3 regions of the Pseudomonas sp. KH_046_1 genome follow, and region 3 is predicted to be linked to each of the others. Evidence: predicted binding sites of a transcription regulator. Region 3 holds the regulator's gene; each other region holds the start of a gene.
What was found. The regulator sigma-54, encoded in region 3, starts transcription at its own class of promoters, with help from an activator protein. The targets are predictions, from matches to a motif close to ANTGGCATNNANNTTGCTNT.

Region 1: the regulator sigma-54 is predicted to act here: its motif matches at 3,643-3,662, upstream of AC3IT9_RS08655 (circularly permuted type 2 ATP-grasp protein).
Region 2: the regulator sigma-54 is predicted to act here: its motif matches at 4,220-4,239, upstream of AC3IT9_RS08975 (CmpA/NrtA family ABC transporter substrate-binding protein).

What each region holds. Positions count from the first base shown of each region.
Region 1 is NZ_CM174481.1:1,881,240-1,887,555, forward strand. It holds gene AC3IT9_RS08625 (ankyrin repeat domain-containing protein) at 1-255, shown strand, start outside; gene AC3IT9_RS08630 (hypothetical protein) at 410-940, shown strand; gene AC3IT9_RS08635 (PLD nuclease N-terminal domain-containing protein) at 1,023-1,214, shown strand; gene speE (polyamine aminopropyltransferase) at 1,468-2,343, shown strand; gene AC3IT9_RS08645 (hypothetical protein) at 2,533-2,766, shown strand; gene AC3IT9_RS08650 (ribonuclease E inhibitor RraB) at 2,977-3,321, shown strand; gene AC3IT9_RS08655 (circularly permuted type 2 ATP-grasp protein) at 3,695-5,104, shown strand; gene AC3IT9_RS08660 (alpha-E domain-containing protein) at 5,117-6,067, shown strand; gene AC3IT9_RS08665 (transglutaminase family protein) at 6,064-6,316, shown strand, end outside.
Region 2 is NZ_CM174481.1:1,952,968-1,959,283, forward strand. It holds gene AC3IT9_RS08960 (bifunctional protein-serine/threonine kinase/phosphatase) at 1-742, opposite strand, end outside; gene AC3IT9_RS08965 (nitrate/nitrite transporter) at 750-1,961, opposite strand; gene AC3IT9_RS08970 (ANTAR domain-containing response regulator) at 2,301-2,876, opposite strand; gene AC3IT9_RS08975 (CmpA/NrtA family ABC transporter substrate-binding protein) at 2,892-4,103, opposite strand; gene AC3IT9_RS08980 (quinone-dependent dihydroorotate dehydrogenase) at 4,332-5,351, shown strand; gene rmf (ribosome modulation factor) at 5,485-5,700, opposite strand; gene rlmKL (bifunctional 23S rRNA (guanine(2069)-N(7))-methyltransferase RlmK/23S rRNA (guanine(2445)-N(2))-methyltransferase RlmL) at 6,231-6,316, shown strand, end outside.
Region 3 is NZ_CM174481.1:953,284-959,599, reverse strand. It holds gene AC3IT9_RS04240 (KdsC family phosphatase) at 1-138, shown strand, start outside; gene lptC (LPS export ABC transporter periplasmic protein LptC) at 146-718, shown strand; gene lptA (lipopolysaccharide transport periplasmic protein LptA) at 705-1,253, shown strand; gene lptB (LPS export ABC transporter ATP-binding protein) at 1,253-1,978, shown strand; gene AC3IT9_RS04220 (RNA polymerase factor sigma-54) at 2,251-3,744, shown strand; gene hpf (ribosome hibernation-promoting factor, HPF/YfiA family) at 3,819-4,127, shown strand; gene ptsN (PTS IIA-like nitrogen regulatory protein PtsN) at 4,140-4,604, shown strand; gene rapZ (RNase adapter RapZ) at 4,607-5,464, shown strand; gene AC3IT9_RS04200 (HPr family phosphocarrier protein) at 5,480-5,752, shown strand; gene AC3IT9_RS04195 (ZIP family metal transporter) at 5,798-6,316, opposite strand, start outside.

The sequences.
Region 1 (6,316 bases), 930 kb from region 3:
GCCGCCTTCAAGGGCGACCTGGCGGTGATCAAGGCCTTGGTCGACGGCGGCGCCCAGGTTGAAGGCTCGTCCTTCGATGGCCGCACGGCGCTGATGATGGCAGCGATGTTCAACCGCGTCGAAGTGGTCGACTACCTGGTAAGCAAGGGCGCCGACCCGAAAGCCAAGGACGCCAATGGCATCACCGCGCTGGAGGCTGCTAAAACCATGGGTGCTTCCGATACCGTTGCTCAGTTGCAGAAACTGGTTGGCTGATTGCTTTAAAAGATCGCAGCCTTCGGCAGCTCCTACAGGTGTACACCACTCAATGTAGGAGCTGCCGAAGGCTGCGATCTTTTTTGGGCATTCGAATCTATCCTTGCGGTATCCTTCGCGCCCTCAAAATTCACCTCGCTACAGGATCCTCCCCATGAAAGCCGCACTCGTCGAACTCATCAGCAAAATCAGCTCCGGGTGCATGGGCGAAGACGAAATTCTCAAGGTCGCGGACGAGGCGGCCCAGGCCTACGCCGATCCCGAGGCTTTCCTGACCGCCAATCCGGACATCAACTACGACGAAACCTTCCCGATCCCGCTGGGTGAGTGGGTGGTGGTCGGCAGCCTGCCGGAAACGGTGCTGTTCCAGGCTGACACCTGCATGGACCTGTTCGCGCAGATCGTCGCGTCGTTCGGCCCAGGCGTGGAGTTCAATCTCAAGCCCAAGCAACTGGCCAAGACCGAAGCCCTGACCGCGCTCAATCGCATCCAGGTGCAGATGAGCAGCATGAATAAGGAAAACGGTGGCTACACGCTGATGAATTTCAGCCAGTTGCTCGATGACGAACTGCAGGTGGTCCTGGTCTACGGCAATGACCTGCCACGGGTGCTGGAATTGTGCGCCGAAGTCGGCATCGCAGCCGCGCCATCCCTGGAAGCCCTGAAAGTGGCGATCCACGTCTGATAGCAAAATACTGTCAATAAAAGGGAACCCTTGCGACGACCGTCTATCCTGAGGGGGCATATCACTCTTTGGGAGCGTCACCATGGGTTCCACGTTCAACAGCCTGGTTGCCTTGATCATTTTTGTCCTGGACATCTGGGCCATCATCAACGTGTTCAAAAGTAGCGCCGAGACCGGGATGAAAATCCTCTGGGTGTTGTTGATCGCGCTGTTGCCGGTGCTGGGACTGATCATCTGGGCCATCGCCGGGCCGCGGGGCAACGTCAAACTCTGAGCGTCGACACTGAACCTGTGGGAGCGAGCCTGCTCGCGAAGAACGATGACGCGGAGCCACTGAAACACCGCATCGCCTGCTTCGCGAGCAGGCTCGCTCCCACAATGTTCTGCGGGTACTTCGATGACGAAGGTTCGACCTGTCATGTTCCGCGACGTAGAATGCGCGCCTTTCCCGGTCAATCGAGACGCTCGATTGGCCATCATGGGCGGGTAACCGTCCGTTGCCACCCGCATTCATCGGAGCACTTCCCATGAGCAATACCCCGACCAGCGACTACCTGGAAACCCTCTACGAAGGCTACGGCCAGCGTTTTCGCATGGAAAAACTGCTGCACGAAGTGCGCACCGAGCACCAGCACCTGGTGATCTTCGAAAACCCGCGCATGGGCCGGGTGATGGCGCTGGACGGCGTGATCCAGACCACCGAAGCCGACGAGTTCATCTACCACGAAATGCTCACCCACGTGCCGATCCTGGCGCACGGTGCTGCCAAGCGCGTGCTGATCATCGGCGGCGGTGATGGCGGCATGTTGCGTGAAGTGGCCAAGCACCGCAGTGTCGAGCACATCACCATGGTCGAGATCGACGGCACCGTGGTCGACATGTGCAAGGAATTCCTGCCGAACCACTCCAAGGGTGCATTCGATGATCCACGCCTGAACCTGGTGATCGACGACGGCATGCGTTTCGTCGCCACCACCACTGAAAAGTTCGACGTGATCATTTCCGATTCCACCGACCCGATCGGGCCGGGCGAAGTGCTGTTCTCGGAAAACTTCTACCAGGCCTGCCACCGTTGCCTGAACGAAGGCGGCATCCTGGTGACGCAGAACGGCACGCCGTTCATGCAGATCGAAGAAGTGAAGACCACCGCCGGTCGCCTGCGCAGCCTGTTCCCGGACTGGCACTTCTACCAGGCCGCCGTGCCGACCTACATCGGTGGCTCGATGACCTTCGCCTGGGGCGCCACCAATACCGCTTATCGCAAGTTGTCCCGCGAAACCCTGCAACAGCGCTTCACGGGCAGCGGCATCATCACCCGCTACTACAATCCTGAAATCCACATCGGCGCCTTCGCCTTGCCTCAGTATGTGTTGCAGGCGATAAACAAGCCAAGTAACGACTGATCTTTCTGTCTACGCACCAATCCTGTGGGAGCGGCGGTGCGGCGATCCGACTTGCTCGCGAAAGCGGTGTATCAGTCAACAATTCTGTCAACTGACATACCCTCTTCGCGAGCAAGTCGGAACAATTAGCCAGCTAACAAGGTCGAGATAGAGATAAGCCCATCCATGGGTTTTATCGAGGAGGCACCAATGCAAAAGTGGAAAGTCACTTTCGTGGATGATCATGGCGAAACCATCGACGAAGTCTTTGAGTGCACCGAGCGCCCGGACTACGAGCGTGCCGCCAAGCTCATCAAGGCCCGGCTTCTTCCTGTCGCTGCCGAACTGGATCTGAACGATCTGGAAGGGCGGACCACTGATGCGTGCGTCAAAGAGCTCAAGTCCCAGAACAGCATTCAAATCCTCGGCATTACTCCAATCTGAGCAACACCTCTCGCATTCACATCCAGGCCTTGGCAGAGGCTCTATCTTGAGGCTACTCTGCAGGCGAGATCAGCGAATGAATCGCTAAGGTCTGGTCTTGTCAGCTCCATGCTTGTTTCCCGCCGGCACATCGGTTGCCGTCGCTCGCGCTGTTCGGTTGCGGGTGAGGGAGTACGGAAAGTCTATCCATCGTTTTGAGGAGGACGTTTCATGAGCACAGCCTATCAAGAAGACATCAGCAGCAGTGTGCTGCGCCGCATGAAAGAAGGCGGTTTTGACTTTTCGCGGTTTCATCCCATCGAGTTCTACGCCATTTTCCCGGACGAGGAGCGGGCACGCAGGGCGGCAGGTCATTTCCACCGTGGTGAATCCCTGAATGCGCAAATCAGTGTGCGCGACGACGGCGCCTGGGCGCTGGAGCTGTGCAAGGTCATGTATGCCACCTACGACGACATCGGCGACTTCGAACAAGGTTTCGAAGCAGTGGTTGAGCCGTTGGGCGGCATCATCGAAGGCTGGGGTGTGAAGCAGGAGGTACGAGGGCGACTCGCATAACCTTATGAACAGTGACAACCAGCAATGACGGCTGACCTTCGGGTTGGCCGTTTTCATTTTCGCCGACAGGACATTGAACACGACCCCGTAGGAGCTGCGGTGCGGCGATCCGACTTGCCAGCGAAGGCGTCCCCGAAGAGCGACGCATGACTCATGGGCCCCTTCGCCAGCAAGCTGGCTCCTACAGACTATGCTGGTGATAGGCGATCACAGCGCCTTGCAATGAAGCGGGGGCAATCAGGTTGGGGCATTTGTCGCACAGGATTGGTGCGTTGCGTGCGTCTTGATTATCCAACCGATTGAAATCTAAGCGTTTATGCCGATGGCACGGGCCTTGCGAAGGTCTGGACGTCCGAGTGACAAGGAGTACGGCATGATCCGCACCTATTTTGATGAGATGTACGATGCCGGCGGCCAGGTCCGCCCGCATTATCGGGAGTTTGCCCGTTGGCTGGCCGAGACGCCTGACGAGCTTTTGGCACAACGGCGACGCGAGGCCGATCTGCTGTTTCATCGCGCCGGGATTACTTTCACGCTCTACGGTGATGAGCAAGGGACAGAGCGCCTGATTCCCTTCGACACCATCCCCCGCAGTATCCCCGCCAGCGAATGGCGGATTGTCGAGCGCGGCTGCATCCAGCGGGTCAAGGCGTTGAACATGTTCCTCGCCGACCTTTACCACGAGCAGCGCATCATCAAGGCCGGCATCATTCCGGCCGAGCAGGTGCTGGCCAACGAGCAGTACCAGTTGGCAATGCAGGGCCTGGATCTGCACCGCGATATCTATTCGCACATCTCCGGCGTCGACCTGGTGCGCGACGGCGACGGCACGTATTACGTGCTCGAAGACAATCTGCGTACACCGAGCGGTGTCAGCTACATGCTCGAAGACCGCAAGATGATGATGCGCCTGTTCCCCGAGCTGTTCGCGGCGCAACGCATCGCCCCCATCGACCACTACCCGAACCTGTTGCTCGATACCCTGAAAAGCTCAAGCCCCATCGATAACCCGAGCGTGGTGGTGCTGACGCCGGGGCGCTTCAACAGTGCGTTCTTCGAACATGCGTTCCTGGCGCGGGAAATGGGTGTGGAGCTGGTGGAGGGCGCGGACCTGTTCGTGCGTGACGACAAGGTCTACATGCGTACCACCGACGGGCCGAAAGCGGTCGACGTGATTTATCGTCGCCTCGACGACGCCTTCCTCGATCCCCTGGCCTTCAACCCGGAATCGATGCTCGGTGTGCCGGGGCTGCTGTCGTCCTACCGTTCCGGCAACGTGGTGCTGGCCAATGCCATCGGCACGGGGGTGGCGGACGACAAGTCGGTGTACCCGTTCGTTACCGACATGATCCGTTTCTACCTCGATGAAGAACCGATCCTGAAGAACGTTCCTACGTGGCAATGTCGTAATCCCTCTGAGCTTTCCCACGTGTTGGCCAATCTTCCAGAACTGGTGGTCAAGGAAACCCAAGGCTCCGGCGGGTACGGAATGCTGGTGGGGCCGGCAGCGACGGCGGCGGAAATCGAAGCCTTCCGCGCGCGGATCATCGCCAAGCCCCATGCGTATATCGCGCAACCGACGTTGTCGCTGTCGACCTGTCCGACCTTTGTCGAAAACGGTATTGCACCACGCCACATCGACTTGCGGCCGTTTGTCCTGTCGGGCCGTGAAACCCGGGTCGTGCCCGGCGGCTTGACCCGCGTCGCCCTGCGCGAAGGCTCCCTGGTGGTCAATTCCTCCCAGGGCGGCGGAACCAAGGACACCTGGGTGGTCGAGGATTAAAGGAAGCCTGTCATGTTAAGTAGAACTGCCTCGGATTTGTATTGGATGTCGCGTTACCTGGAGCGGGCGGAAAACCTCGCACGGATGCTCGACATCAGTTATTCGCTGTCGCTGATGCCGCAGGACGGTCGTGGCGATGGTTTGCACGAACTGGCCATGCCGCTGCTGATCACCGGCACCCTTGACGATTACCTGGAGCGCCATGGCGAACTGCATGCCGAACGGCTGCTGCATTTTTTCGCCCTGGATGCGGCCAACCCGGCGAGCATCTACAGCTGCCTCGGTGCCGCACGGGCCAGCGCCCATGCGGTGCGTGGGCGCATCACCGCCGACATGTGGGAAAACATCAACGCCACCTGGCTGGAAATTCGCGGCATCGCCGAACAGGGCCTCAGTCGCTACGGCATGAGCCGTTTCTGCGAGTGGATCAAGGAACGTTCCCACCTGTTCCGGGGCGCGTCCTACGGCACCATCATGCGTAACGATGCGTTTCGTTTCATTCGTCTGGGGACCTTTATCGAACGGGCGGACAACACCTTGCGCCTGCTCGATGCCCGCTACGAAATGGCCGGCGATCAGGCCGAAGCGGTCAGCGATGGCACCGCCCATGCGTATTACCAATGGAGCGCGTTGTTGCGGGCGTTGTCGTCGTTCGAGGCCTACACGGAAATCTACCGCGACGCCCCCGGCGCCCGGCATGTCGCCGAATTGCTGTTGCTGCGGGTCGATGTACCGCGATCCCTGCGCGCCTGCACCGAAGAAATCGACCTGATCCTCGCGCAATTGCCGGGGGCCAATGGTCGTCCCGCACAACGCCTGGCGGCAGAAATGGACGCACGCCTGCGCTACACCGGCATCCATGAAATTCTCGAAGAAGGCCTGCACGCCTGGCTGACCGAGTTCATCCCGCTGGTGCGCCAGTTGGGTAACGCGATTCACAGTTCTTATCTGGAGGCCGCATGAGACTTTCCATTAGCCACGAGACCACCTATCACTACGAAGACAAGGTGCGGGCGAGCATCCAGTATCTGCGCCTGACTCCCCACGACAGCGAGCGCCAGCACGTGCTTAGCTGGCAGCTCGACTTGCCGCGTCCGGTGCGGGCGCAGCTCGATCCGTTCGGCAACATCCTGCATGTGCTGACCATGGACGAGCCCCATGAAGCGATCATTATCGGCGCCCGTGGCCAGGTCGATATCGACGAATGGCGTG
Region 2 (6,316 bases), 1.0 Mb from region 3:
GTGGCCATTGCTGTAAGTGCATCAGCGCATCGCCAATGCTCGCTTCGCCGAGGGCATCGACCCGCACCAGTAAGGCGCTGGCGTTGTCCTGGCTGCCCGCCAGGTGCGCGGCATTGACCAGGGTTTGCGCAGCGCTGTGCAAGTCCGGTTGATCGCGCAGGATCGCGGCAATGGCAGTATCGCCCAGGACGGCCCAGACGCCGTCGCTGAGCAGTACGAAGCTTTCATCGGGGCGCAACTCGCCGTCGAGAAAATCCAGCACCAGGTGTTGATCGAGCCCCAGCGCCCGTTTCAGCACATGCTGCATGCCCGGCTGGTCCCAGACGTGATCCTCGCTGATTCGCTGCAATTGGTCGGCGTGCCAGCGATACACCCGACAATCGCCGACATGAGCCAGGGTAAAACGCCGGCCGCGCAGGACCAGCGCACTGAGGGTGGTCAGCAGCGGTTGCCCGCCGCCATTGGCCTGCAACCAGCGATTTTGCGCCAGCAGCAGACGATCGAGTGCCTGTGCGACGCTCCAGGTTTCCGGCGTGGCGTAGTAATCCAGCGCCAGGGCCTGCAGCGTCGAACGGGCAGCCAGACCGCCATCGACGCACTGGCTGACACCGTCGGCAATCGCGAACAGGTAACCCTTGCTTGCGGCCAGCGCCGGAGCCGGCGTGACCAGGCGCAAGGCATCCTGGTTTTCCTCGCGAGGACCGACGGCAGTGGCTTCGGCGAAACTCAGTTGCAGGCTCATCGGGGCGTCAGACCCGCGCAGCCGTCACGGCGGCCGAACCCCAGGTGGTTCTCCAGCGACGTTTCACGCCGTGCAGACCGAACCAGGCCAAAACGCCGAGGCTGGCGAATAACCACAGCGCCAGTTGATAGCTGCCGGTGTTTTGCTTGATCGCGCCCATGCCGGCCGCGAGGGCAAACCCGCCGATGCCGCCGGCCATGCCGATCAGGCCGGTCATCACACCGATTTCCCGGCGAAAACGCTGGGGCACCAACTGGAATACCGCGCCATTGCCTGCACCCAGACCGAGCATGGTGCAGACGAAAAGCGCCAGTGCGGCGTAGGAACTCGGCAGGTTGAAGCCGACCACGGCAATGCAGGTCGCCGCGACGGTGTACATCGCCAACAGGGTCCGAATGCCGCCGAACCGGTCAGCCAGTGCACCACCCAAGGGGCGCATCAGGCTGCCGCCGAACACGCAGGCAGCGGTGTAGTAGCCGGCAGTCACCGGGTTCAGGCCGTACTGGTCGTTGAAATAACCTGGCAGGGCGCTGGCCAGACCGATGAATCCACCGAACGTCACGCTGTAGAAAAACATGAACCACCAGCTGTCACGATCACCCAGGGCCTTGAAGTAGTCGGCCATGGATTTGGCTTTTGGCCGCTCGGGGGCATTGCGGGCCAGCCAGGCGAAGACGATCAGGGTCAGGATCAACGGAATCAGGGCAAAGCCGAACACGTTGCTCCAGCCAAACGCCGCCGCCAGTACCGGAGCGATCAATGCGGCAAGCACCGTGCCCGAGTTGCCCGCGCCGGCGATGCCCATGGCCTTGCCTTGATGCTGCGGTGGATACCACTGCGAGGCCAGGGGCAGGGCGACGGCGAACGAAGCGCCGGCCATGCCGAGGAACAGGCCCAGCAGCAACGCTTGCTCGTAGCTGTGGATCCCGAGTTTCCAGGCGCCGAACAGGGCGCAGATCACGATGACCTGGCCGATCAGGCCGGCGGTTTTGGGCGACAGGCGATCAGCCAGCATCCCCATCACGAAGCGCAACACCGCCCCGGCCAGAATCGGCGTGGCGACCACCAGACCCCGTTGCTGCGTCGTCAGGTGCAGGTCGGCGGCGATCTGTACCGCCAAAGGGCCGAGCACGTACCAGACCATGAAGCTCAGGTCGAAATAGAGGAAGGCTGCGAACAATGTAGGTGTATGGCCGGATTTCCAGAAGCTTGAATTCATCGCGCACCTCAGCTGTGAAGAGTCTCGAAAGGAGTCATGAGCTTGCAGGTGGGGCGCCGTTACGGCCGCACCACCGGCCCCGTGCTGTGGGGCCAAAACGAAAAAACGCCGCCACCCGATCCGCCAAGGGCAAATGAGGTGCGCGACGTCTTTGTCGTAGGTGGGGCAACCGCCGTTGGTTACCTGTATCGATTACATAGCGAGATTTGTGCCAACAACCGAAATCGAGTCGCTGCCATTCGCGAGCAAGCCCGCTCCCACAAGGGAATGGCGTCGAACACAAATCACCTGTGGGAGCGGGCTTGCTCGCGAATGCGATAGAACATTCACCACTGGGTTTCAGCCGAGCAACTCGCTCATGGCAATAATCTGCTCCGCCACTTGTATCAGCTTCTGCTGGCGGCTCATCGCCTGGCGGCGCATCAGCGTGTAGGCCTCTTCCTCGTTGCAGTCCTTCATCTTCATCAGCAGTCCCTTGGCCAGTTCGATGCGCTTGCGCTCGGCCAATTGCTGGTCGCGGGCATGCAACTGGGCACGCAAGGCCTGGTCGCTCTCGAAGCGTGCCATGGCCACGTCGAGAATCGGCTGCAGGCGTTGTGCGTGAATGCCTTCGACGATGTAGGCGCTGACCCCGGACTTGATCGCCTGTCGCATCACATCGGGGTCATGTTCGTCCGTGAACATCACAATCGGTCGTGGCTGGTCGCGAGTCACCAGCACCACTTGTTCCATGACATCGCGCCCCGGTGACTCGGTATCGATCAGAATCACATCCGGACGCACCGTTTCGACGCGTTCGGGCAAGTCGATGGTCAGGCCGGATTCATCGATCACTTCGAATCCGGCCTCGGTCAGGGCGGCCTTCAGGCGTCCGACTTTTTTGGCGGTGTCGTTGATCAGCAGGATACGCAGCATGTTCGTGGTCTCCTGTCAGCGGCTGGCGGATCGGTGCGAGCTGTCGCTCATGGCGTGCAGTTTGAAACTGCGGGCATAACCGGCCGGGTCCGAGCCGTCCCAGATCTTGCCGTCGATCAACTGACTGCTGCGCATTTGCTCGGCTGATGAAGCGACGCCGACGGCACGGGCGGCTTCACGGTAGAGGTCCAGTTGCTGGACCTGCCGGGCCACCGCGAGATAGTCCGGATCATCGCGCAACAAGCCCCAGCGGCGGAACTGGGTCATGAACCACATGCCGTCGGACAGGTACGGCAGGTTGACCTCGCCATCCCCATGCAAGCGCAGCGCGTGCGGGTCTTGCCAGCGGTGGCCAAGGCCGTCGGCGTATTCGCCCAGCAGGCGTGGTTCGATGCAGTCCAGTGGCGCGTCAAGGTACTGCGCGGCACTGAGCAATTGTGCGGTACTGCGGCGATTCTCGGTGCTTTCTTCGATGAAGCGGCTGGCTTCCAGAACCGCCATCACCAACACCCGGGCGGTATTGGGGTATTGCTCGACGAACGCACGGGTGCAGCCGAGGACCTTTTCCGGATGATCGGGCCAGATGGTCTGAGTCGTGGCCAGGGTGAAGCCGAGGTCCTGTTGCACGGCGCTGGCGGACCAGGGTTCGCCGACGCAGAACCCGTCGATACGCCCGGCCCGCAGGTGCGCGACCATCTGCGGCGGCGGCACCACCACGCTGTCGACATCCAGCAGCGGGTGTATGCCTTGGCTGGCGAGCCAGTAATACAGCCACATGGCGTGGGTGCCGGTGGGAAACGTCTGAGCGAAGGTGAGTTTTGAGCGAGTTTGGTGCACGTGCCGATCCAGTGCTTCAGGACTGGTCACTCCAAGTGTCTGCAAGCCGCGGGACAGGTTGATGCTCTGGCCGTTCTGATTCAGGCCCATCAACACAGCCATGTCGGTCGCGGCCACGCCACCGATGCCCAGGTGAACGGCGTAAACCAGGCCGTAGAGGCTGTGGGCGGCATCGAGTTCGCCGCTGACCAGTTTGTCCCGCAGGTTGGCCCAGGACGATTGACGCTTGAGGTTCAGGGTCAGGCCGTGGGGTTGGGCGAAGCCCTGGGTGGCGGCGACAACCACCGAGGCGCAGTCGCTCAGGGCCATGAAGCCGAGATTGATTTCGGTTTTTTCCGGGGCATCGCTGCCATTGACCCAGGCCAGAGGGCCGGCTGACGGTTCATTCATCGCGTGTTCACCTTGCAAAAAAAACGTCGTCCCGAGTTCTTGCATGAGCAGGCCGGGGACGACGCCATTGTCTTTGCACACATTCGGTCGTTGGCATGGGTGCTGGTGCCCAGAGTGGTGCAAGGCATATGCCATTATCCGTTGATTTGATCACGCGCCTCGCTTGCCACCCCGTTGCCCGGCTATAATCGCCGCCTCAATTCGCCGCCAATCGAGTCAAATCCGCCCATGTACACCCTGGCCCGTCAGCTGTTGTTCAAACTCTCCCCGGAAACCTCCCACGATCTGTCCCTGGACCTGATCGGCGCGGGCGGGCGTCTTGGGCTCAACGGCTTGCTGTGCAAGGCCCCGGCGAAGCTGCCGGTGAATGTCATGGGCCTGGACTTCCCCAATCCTGTGGGGCTGGCCGCCGGCCTGGACAAGAATGGCGCGGCCATCGATGGTTTTGCCCAACTGGGTTTCGGTTTTGTCGAAATCGGCACCATCACCCCGCGTCCGCAGCCGGGCAACCCGAAGCCGCGCCTGTTCCGTTTGCCGGAAGCCGAGGCGATCATCAACCGCATGGGCTTCAACAACCTCGGCGTCGATCACCTGCTGGCCCGCGTGGCGGCGGCCAAGTACAAGGGCGTGCTGGGCATCAACATCGGCAAGAACTTCGATACGCCGGTCGAGCGTGCCGTGGACGACTACCTGATCTGCCTGGACAAGGTCTACGCCCACGCCAGCTATGTGACGGTCAACGTCAGCTCGCCGAACACGCCGGGCCTGCGCAGCCTGCAATTCGGTGATTCGCTCAAGCAGTTGCTGGCCGATCTGGCCGAGCGCCGCGCGGAACTGGCATTGCGTCATGGCAAGCATGTACCGCTGGCGATCAAGATCGCGCCGGACATGAGCGACGAAGAAACCGCACAAGTTGCGCAGGCGCTGATCGAAACCGGGATGGATGCGGTCATTGCGACTAACACCACCCTGAGCCGCGTAGGCGTCGAAGGTATGGAGCACGGCGAAGAAGCTGGTGGTTTGTCCGGCGCGCCGGTTCGCGACAAGAGCACCCACACGGTGCAAGTGCTGGCGTCGGAGCTGGGCGGACGTTTGCCGATCATTGCGGCGGGCGGTATTACCGAAGGCAAGCACGCGGCGGAGAAAATCGCCGCAGGCGCGAGCCTGGTGCAGATCTACTCGGGCTTCATCTACAAAGGCCCGGCGCTGATTCGCGAGTCGGTAGACGCAATCGCAGCGCTACGCTGATCCCCTGTAGGAGCAGGCATAAAAAAGGGCTCCATAAAGGAGCCCCTGGGCCGGAGCCCGCCGTCCGGATGGGACGTGCGTGGTTAATTCAGTACAAGTTCAGATTGTCGTGTCGGAGTGTTGTGCCCTGTAATTAGCCGACGGCGTGAAGTTCGTTGAGTCTGTGGATTCCCGCAGTGCCGGTCATACCGTCCCAGTTGTCGCCGCGTCCTTCTCGCCAGCCGTTGATCCAGGCTTGACGTACCGACGGTAGAGTAAATGGGCAAAGCTCACGGGATTTGCCACCAACGCCATATTGATATCCGCGCAAAAATGCTCTTTCCAACGGATCACGCTTAAGTCTTCTCATAGGGTGTTGCCCTCACTTGTTGACTGTATTTATCGCGTCGACCTCTATTGAGGTCTGGCAGAAAAACTCTGCCGTTGGCGGCTCGTTGCCGGCGTGACGAGCCAAGGTGTTGGCGTCATTGCGGCGCCAACCTGTATTGAGTTCTAACCAATGCGTCACATCGAGGGAATGATCGTTTTGTCATAAGGACGTAACTATTCATGTGCTAAGGCCATAAGTAACAGCGTGTTTTTAGCGTATTTATTGGCCAAACCCCGGTATGATCGGCCCTGCGCTGGATGATGGGCTTAATCCTTTAGTGAGAATGGCTCCCGTTGCCGGGAAGCACTATTCGACGAAGGGTCGACTTATGACATTTTGTTGCATCAACTTTTTTTTCTGTCCTTGCATCTAAGCTCATTTAACCCGGGCAGCAGGGGTGGAACGGCACACCTTCGTGCCACGCGGGCGCTCTTCGAGAAAAGCGCCTGATTGAAAAACGGACCGGCAATGCGTTGCCCGGTCACTCAGCTAAAGGTTCTGGAATTCCCATGTCCGATCATTTCGAACTCTTCCTCACTTGCCCAAAAGGCCTTGAAGGCCTGCTCATCGAGGAAGCCGTCGGGCTTGGCCTTGA
Region 3 (6,316 bases):
AATGCCGCCAGCTTCGTGCGTGAACACGCTCACGGCATCACCCTCGCCCGTGGCGGCGAAGGTGCCGCTCGCGAATTCTGCGAATTGATCCTGCGCGCCCAGGACCGCCTCGATGCGGCCAATGCGGCGTACCTGTGAGCCCACTATGCTGAGCAAAAAGTTTCGCAACACCCTGATGTTCAGTTGCATCGCGGCGATATTCGCCGCGGTTGGCTACTGGAACATCAGCCCGGAACGCTTCCTCGACAAGCCGGTAACGCCGGTCGATGAAAGCGCGATCGACTATTACGCCATCAACGCCCACAGCGTGCAGTACCTGCCGGACGGCAAGCTGCAATATGATCTGGTGTCCGACAAGGTCGAGCACCTGAAAGCGACCGAGGTGACATTGCTGACCAACCCCGACCTGAATGTGTTCCGCGGCACTGAATTCCCGTGGCACGTCCAGAGCCTGCGCGGCGAGGTCAACCCTGATGGCACACAGGTCGAACTGATCGATGACGTGCGTATCACGCGCTTTGACGAGAAAAACCGTAAAACCCTGATCACCAGCACCCGCATGACCGTGTTCCCGCAGCAGCAATATGCGCAGACCGAGCAAGACGTTAGAATCGACGGCGCTGGCGGTGTATCGACTGGCAAGGGAATGAAGGCGTATTTGAAAGAAAGCAGGATACACCTGCTATCGAACGTAAGAGGACAGTATGAGGCTCGTTAAAACCCTCCCGATTTTGCTCAGTCTGGGCGCAGCACTGGGAAGCGTGAGCGCCTGGGCTCTGCCGGAAGATCAACAGCAGCCTATCCGCATTCAGGCCGACGATGCCCAACTGGACGACAAGCAAGGTATTGCTACCTATAAGGGTGACGTGATCATCACCCAAGGCTCGATGAAGGTGACAGGCAACACCGTTACCATTACCCGCACCCCGGCTGGCGACATCGACGTAGTGACCTCGGTGGGCAACCTGGCGTACTTCGAGCAATTGCAAACAGCTGGCGATACCAAGCCTGTTCAGGGCTGGGGCGTGACGATCCAGTATCACGCCGCGCAAAATCGCGTCGTACTGATCGACAAGGCCAAAGTTGTCGACAAGGACAACAACGTCACCCAAGGCGAGAAAATTGTCTACGACACGGACAAGAAGCTCGCCAGCGCCGGTCGCGCCACAGGCAGCAAGGTCACCGAGGCGCGCCCGCGTATTGACATGGTGATCCAGCCGAAGAAGAAAACCGACGAGAAAAAGGCTCAGTAATGGCAACTCTGAAAGCTCAGCATCTGGCCAAGAGCTACAAGAGCCGCCAGGTCGTGCGCGACGTCAGCCTGTCCATCGACAGCGGTCAGATTGTCGGCCTGCTTGGCCCGAACGGCGCCGGCAAGACCACCTGCTTCTACATGATTGTCGGCCTGGTACAGGCCGACCAGGGCCGCGTCCTGATCGATGACCTGGACGTCAGCCACCAGCCGATGCATGGCCGCGCGAAGGCCGGTATCGGCTACTTGCCGCAGGAAGCATCGATCTTCCGCAAACTGTCGGTGGCCGACAACATCATGGCCATCCTCGAGACCCGCAAGGAGCTCGACAAGGCCGGTCGTCGCAAAGAGCTGGAAAGCCTGTTGCAGGAATTTCACATCAGCCACATCCGCGACAACCTCGGCATGAGCCTGTCCGGTGGTGAGCGCCGCCGCGTTGAAATCGCCCGCGCCCTGGCCACCAACCCGAAATTCATCCTCCTCGACGAACCCTTCGCCGGCGTGGACCCGATTTCGGTCGGTGACATCAAGCAGATCATTCACCACCTCAAGGCCAAAGGCATTGGCGTGCTGATCACGGACCACAACGTTCGTGAAACCCTGGATATCTGTGAAACCGCCTATATCGTCAATGACGGTCAACTGATCGCTGAAGGCGACGCTGAAACCATCCTGGCCAACGACCTGGTGAAGGAAGTGTACCTGGGCCACGAATTCCGCCTGTAAGACACCGAGGTGCCAGAGCAGTCGACGGGCGCTTGTCTCGATAAAAAATCAACTCTTTTTTATTGTTACAGCGCTCCAGGCAAACCCGACGCTTCAAAGATGTTCAGGAGCCAGCCGGAGCAACCTGTCAACAAAACTTTGCAGCTTTTATTGTTACAGCGCTCTAGGCAAACCATTCAGTTTCAGGCATATAATTTGCTTATGTTTGGCGCCCCGGCGCCCTGTAGTGGATGGCGCATGTGCGCCGGCGAATAAGGTGTTAAGCCCCTGCCATGAAACCATCGCTAGTCTTGAGAATGGGCCAGCAGCTGACGATGACACCGCAGCTGCAACAGGCCATCCGCCTGCTCCAATTGTCGACCCTGGACCTGCAACAGGAAATCCAGGAGGCCCTGGAGTCCAATCCGATGCTCGAACGCCAGGAAGAAGGCGACGACTTCGACAATTCCGACCCCTTGGCCGACAACGCCGAACAAAAGCCCAACACTGACATCCAGGAGCCCTCCTACCAGGAAAGCGCCCCGACGGTTGATAACCTCGATGAAGGTGACTGGAACGAGCGCATCCCCAACGAACTCCCCGTCGACACCGCGTGGGAGGACGTTTACCAGACCAGCGCCAGCAGCCTGCCCAGCAGTGACGACGACGAGTGGGACTTCACCACCCGCACCTCGGCCGGCGAAAGCCTGCAGAGCCACTTGCTGTGGCAGCTGAACCTGGCCCCGATGTCCGACACCGATCGCCTGATCGCCGTGACCCTGATCGACTGCATCAACAATCAGGGCTACCTGGACGAAACCCTCGAGGAAATCCTCGAAGCCTTCGACCCGGAACTGGACATCGAACTGGACGAAATCGAAGCCGTCCTGCACCGCATTCAGCAGTTCGAGCCCGCCGGCATCGGCGCCCGCAACCTGGGTGAATGCCTGTTGCTGCAATTGCGTCAATTGCCAGCCAAGACACCTTGGCTGGCCGAGGCCAAGCGCCTGGTCACCGATTACATCGACCTGCTTGGCAGCCGCGACTACAGCCAGTTGATGCGCCGCATGAAGCTCAAGGAAGATGAACTGCGCCAGGTCATCGAACTGGTCCAGAGCCTCAACCCGCGCCCGGGCTCGCAGATCGAGTCCACCGAAGCCGAGTACGTCGTTCCTGACGTTATCGTGCGCAAGGACAACGAGCGCTGGCTGGTGGAGCTGAATCAGGAGTCGGTGCCACGTCTGCGGGTCAACGCCCAGTACGCCGGTTTCGTGCGCCGCGCCGACACCAGCGCCGACAACACCTTCATGCGCAATCAGTTGCAGGAGGCCCGCTGGTTCATCAAGAGCCTGCAAAGCCGCAATGAAACCCTGATGAAGGTTGCCACCCAGATCGTCGAGCATCAACGCGGCTTTCTGGAGTACGGCGACGAAGCCATGAAGCCGCTGGTCCTGCATGACATCGCCGAAGCGGTCGGCATGCATGAATCGACGATTTCACGGGTGACCACCCAGAAGTTCATGCACACCCCCCGGGGCATTTATGAACTGAAGTACTTTTTCTCCAGTCACGTAAGCACCTCCGAAGGCGGCGAATGCTCGTCCACGGCGATCCGGGCGATCATCAAAAAACTGGTTGCCGCGGAAAATCAGAAAAAGCCGTTGAGTGACAGCAAGATCGCTGGTTTACTGGAGGCACAAGGCATTCAGGTGGCTCGCCGCACCGTCGCCAAGTACCGCGAATCCCTCGGGATCGCGCCTTCGAGCGAACGCAAGCGGTTGATGTAGAGCCACGCCACAGCGTTCCAGTGGTAGATCATCTGATCTACCGCTTTATGCACTGGCAACGAAGGAGAAGCTGTATGCAAGTCAACATCAGTGGACACCAACTGGAAGTGACCGAACCTCTTCGCACCTACATCGGCGAAAAACTCGAACGATTGGAGCGACATTTCGACAAGATCACTAATGTGCAGGTCACGATGACCGTCGAAAAACTGAAGCAGAAAATCGAAGCCACGCTGCATATTCCCGGGAATGAAGTGGTCGCAAACGCGGAACATACCGATATGTACGCCGCGATCGACGCACTCACCGACAAGCTGGATAAACAACTCAAAAAACATAAGGAAAAGACCCAGAGCCTCCTCCAGGGCGCAACCGGTCGTTAACACTCCCTACCCATGATCCGACTTGAAAGTATCCTGACCCCCGGCCGTTCCCTGGTGAACGTGCCGGGAGGCAGTAAAAAGAAAGCCCTCGAACAAATTGCCAATCTGATCGCCCGCGAAGTGCCGGCCCTGGAGATGCAAGATGTCTTCGAGGCACTGATTGCCCGTGAAAAACTCGGCTCCACCGGGTTTGGCAATGGAATCGCTATTCCACATTGCCGTCTCAAGGGCTGTGTTTCGCCCATCAGTGCATTGATGCACCTGGACGCCCCTATCGATTTCGACGCCATCGATGGTGCGCCGGTTGACCTGCTGTTCGTGCTGCTGGTCCCGGAAGCCGCCACCGATGCGCACCTTGAGCTGCTGCGACAGATCGCCAGCATGCTCGACCGCAAGGAAGTTCGCGAAAAGCTGCGTAGTGCTGCAAGCAACGAAGCCCTGTATCAGGTTGTCCTGGACGAGCAAAACGGTCAGTAATCATGCGCTTGATCATCGTCAGTGGCCGTTCCGGCTCAGGTAAAAGTACCGCCCTCAACGTTCTTGAGGACAACGGCTACTACTGCATCGACAACCTGCCTGCCGGCCTGCTGCCGGAGTTGGCCGAACGCGCCTTGGTTCATACCGAGCTGTTACAGCCGCTGGTCGCCGTTTCCATTGACGCGCGCAACCTGCCCAGCCACCTGTCACGCTTCCCCGACCTGCTCGAGGAAGTCCGTGCCCGCCACATCCAGTGCGATGTGCTGTACCTGGACGCCGACGAAGAAACCCTGCTCAAGCGCTTCTCGGAAACCCGCCGACGTCACCCCCTGACCAATGCCAACCGCTCGCTGGCCGAAGCCATCAGCGTCGAGAGCGACCTGCTCGGGCCGATTGCCGACCTCGCCGATCTCAAGATCAACACCACCAGCCTGAACCTGTACCAGCTGCGCGACGCCATCAAACTGCGCCTGCTGAATCAGCCAGAGCCGGGCACTGCGTTCCTGGTGGAGTCCTTCGGGTTCAAGCGTGGCATGCCGGTGGACGCCGACCTGGTGTTCGATGTGCGCTGCCTGCCCAACCCTTACTGGAAACCGGAATTGCGCGAACAGTCCGGGCTCGATCAACCGGTTGCCGACTATCTGGCGGCACAACCGGATGTCGAAGAGATGTTTCAGGACATTTCCACATACCTGCTAAAGTGGCTGCCGCGTTTTGCCGCCAGCAACCGCGCCTATGTCACCATTGCCATTGGCTGCACTGGCGGACATCACCGTTCCGTCTACCTGACCGAGCGTCTGGGGCAGGCGCTGCAAAAATCACTGAAGAACGTCCAGGTTCGCCACCGCGACCTCAGCTAAAGGATTCACACCGCGATGCCTGCTCTGGAAATCGAAATCATCAACAAGCTGGGCCTGCATGCTCGCGCTTCTGCAAAATTCGTTGGGGTGGCGGGTCAGTTCCCGTGCCAGATCCGGGCCGGTCGTACACCAGAGTCCATGGTCGATGGCAAAAGCATCATGGCGATGATGATGCTGGCCGCCGGCAAAGGCACCACGATTCACTTGAGCACCGAAGGCGAGCAGGAACAGGAAGCGCTGAACGCGCTGGTGGCGTTGATCAACAACTTCTTCGACGAAGGCGAATAACACTCCGACAGGTGAGCTTTTGTGGCGAGGGAGCTTTGCCACAAATCAAGCCAGCGCTGTATCCATCACCATCATCAAACAGAACCCCATCAGCAGCCCGAGGCTGGCAAGCTTGTCATGACCATTGCGGCGCGACTCGGGAATGATTTCATGGGTCACCACCAGCAACATCGCCCCCGCCGCCAGTGCCAATCCCAAAGGCAGCAGCAGTTCGGCCAGGCTCACCAGCCACGCGCATAGCAGTGCGAACACAGGTTCGACCAACCCAGATGCGGCACCGATCAGGAACGCCTTGATCCTGGACATCCCTGCCCCGGCCAGTACCAAAGCGATGACCAACCCTTCCGGCACATCTTGCAAGGCAATGCCCATGGCGAGACTGTCGGCGTCAGGCATTCCACCACCGGCCGAAACACCCACAGCCATGCCTTCCGGGATGTTGTGGGCGATGATCGCAAACACAAACAACCAGATCCGCGGAGGAATGACCGGTCGCTCCAGCGTGCCGACCAGCATGTCCGGACTGGCCCCGGAGACCTTCCGATCCACCAGGAACAACCCGAA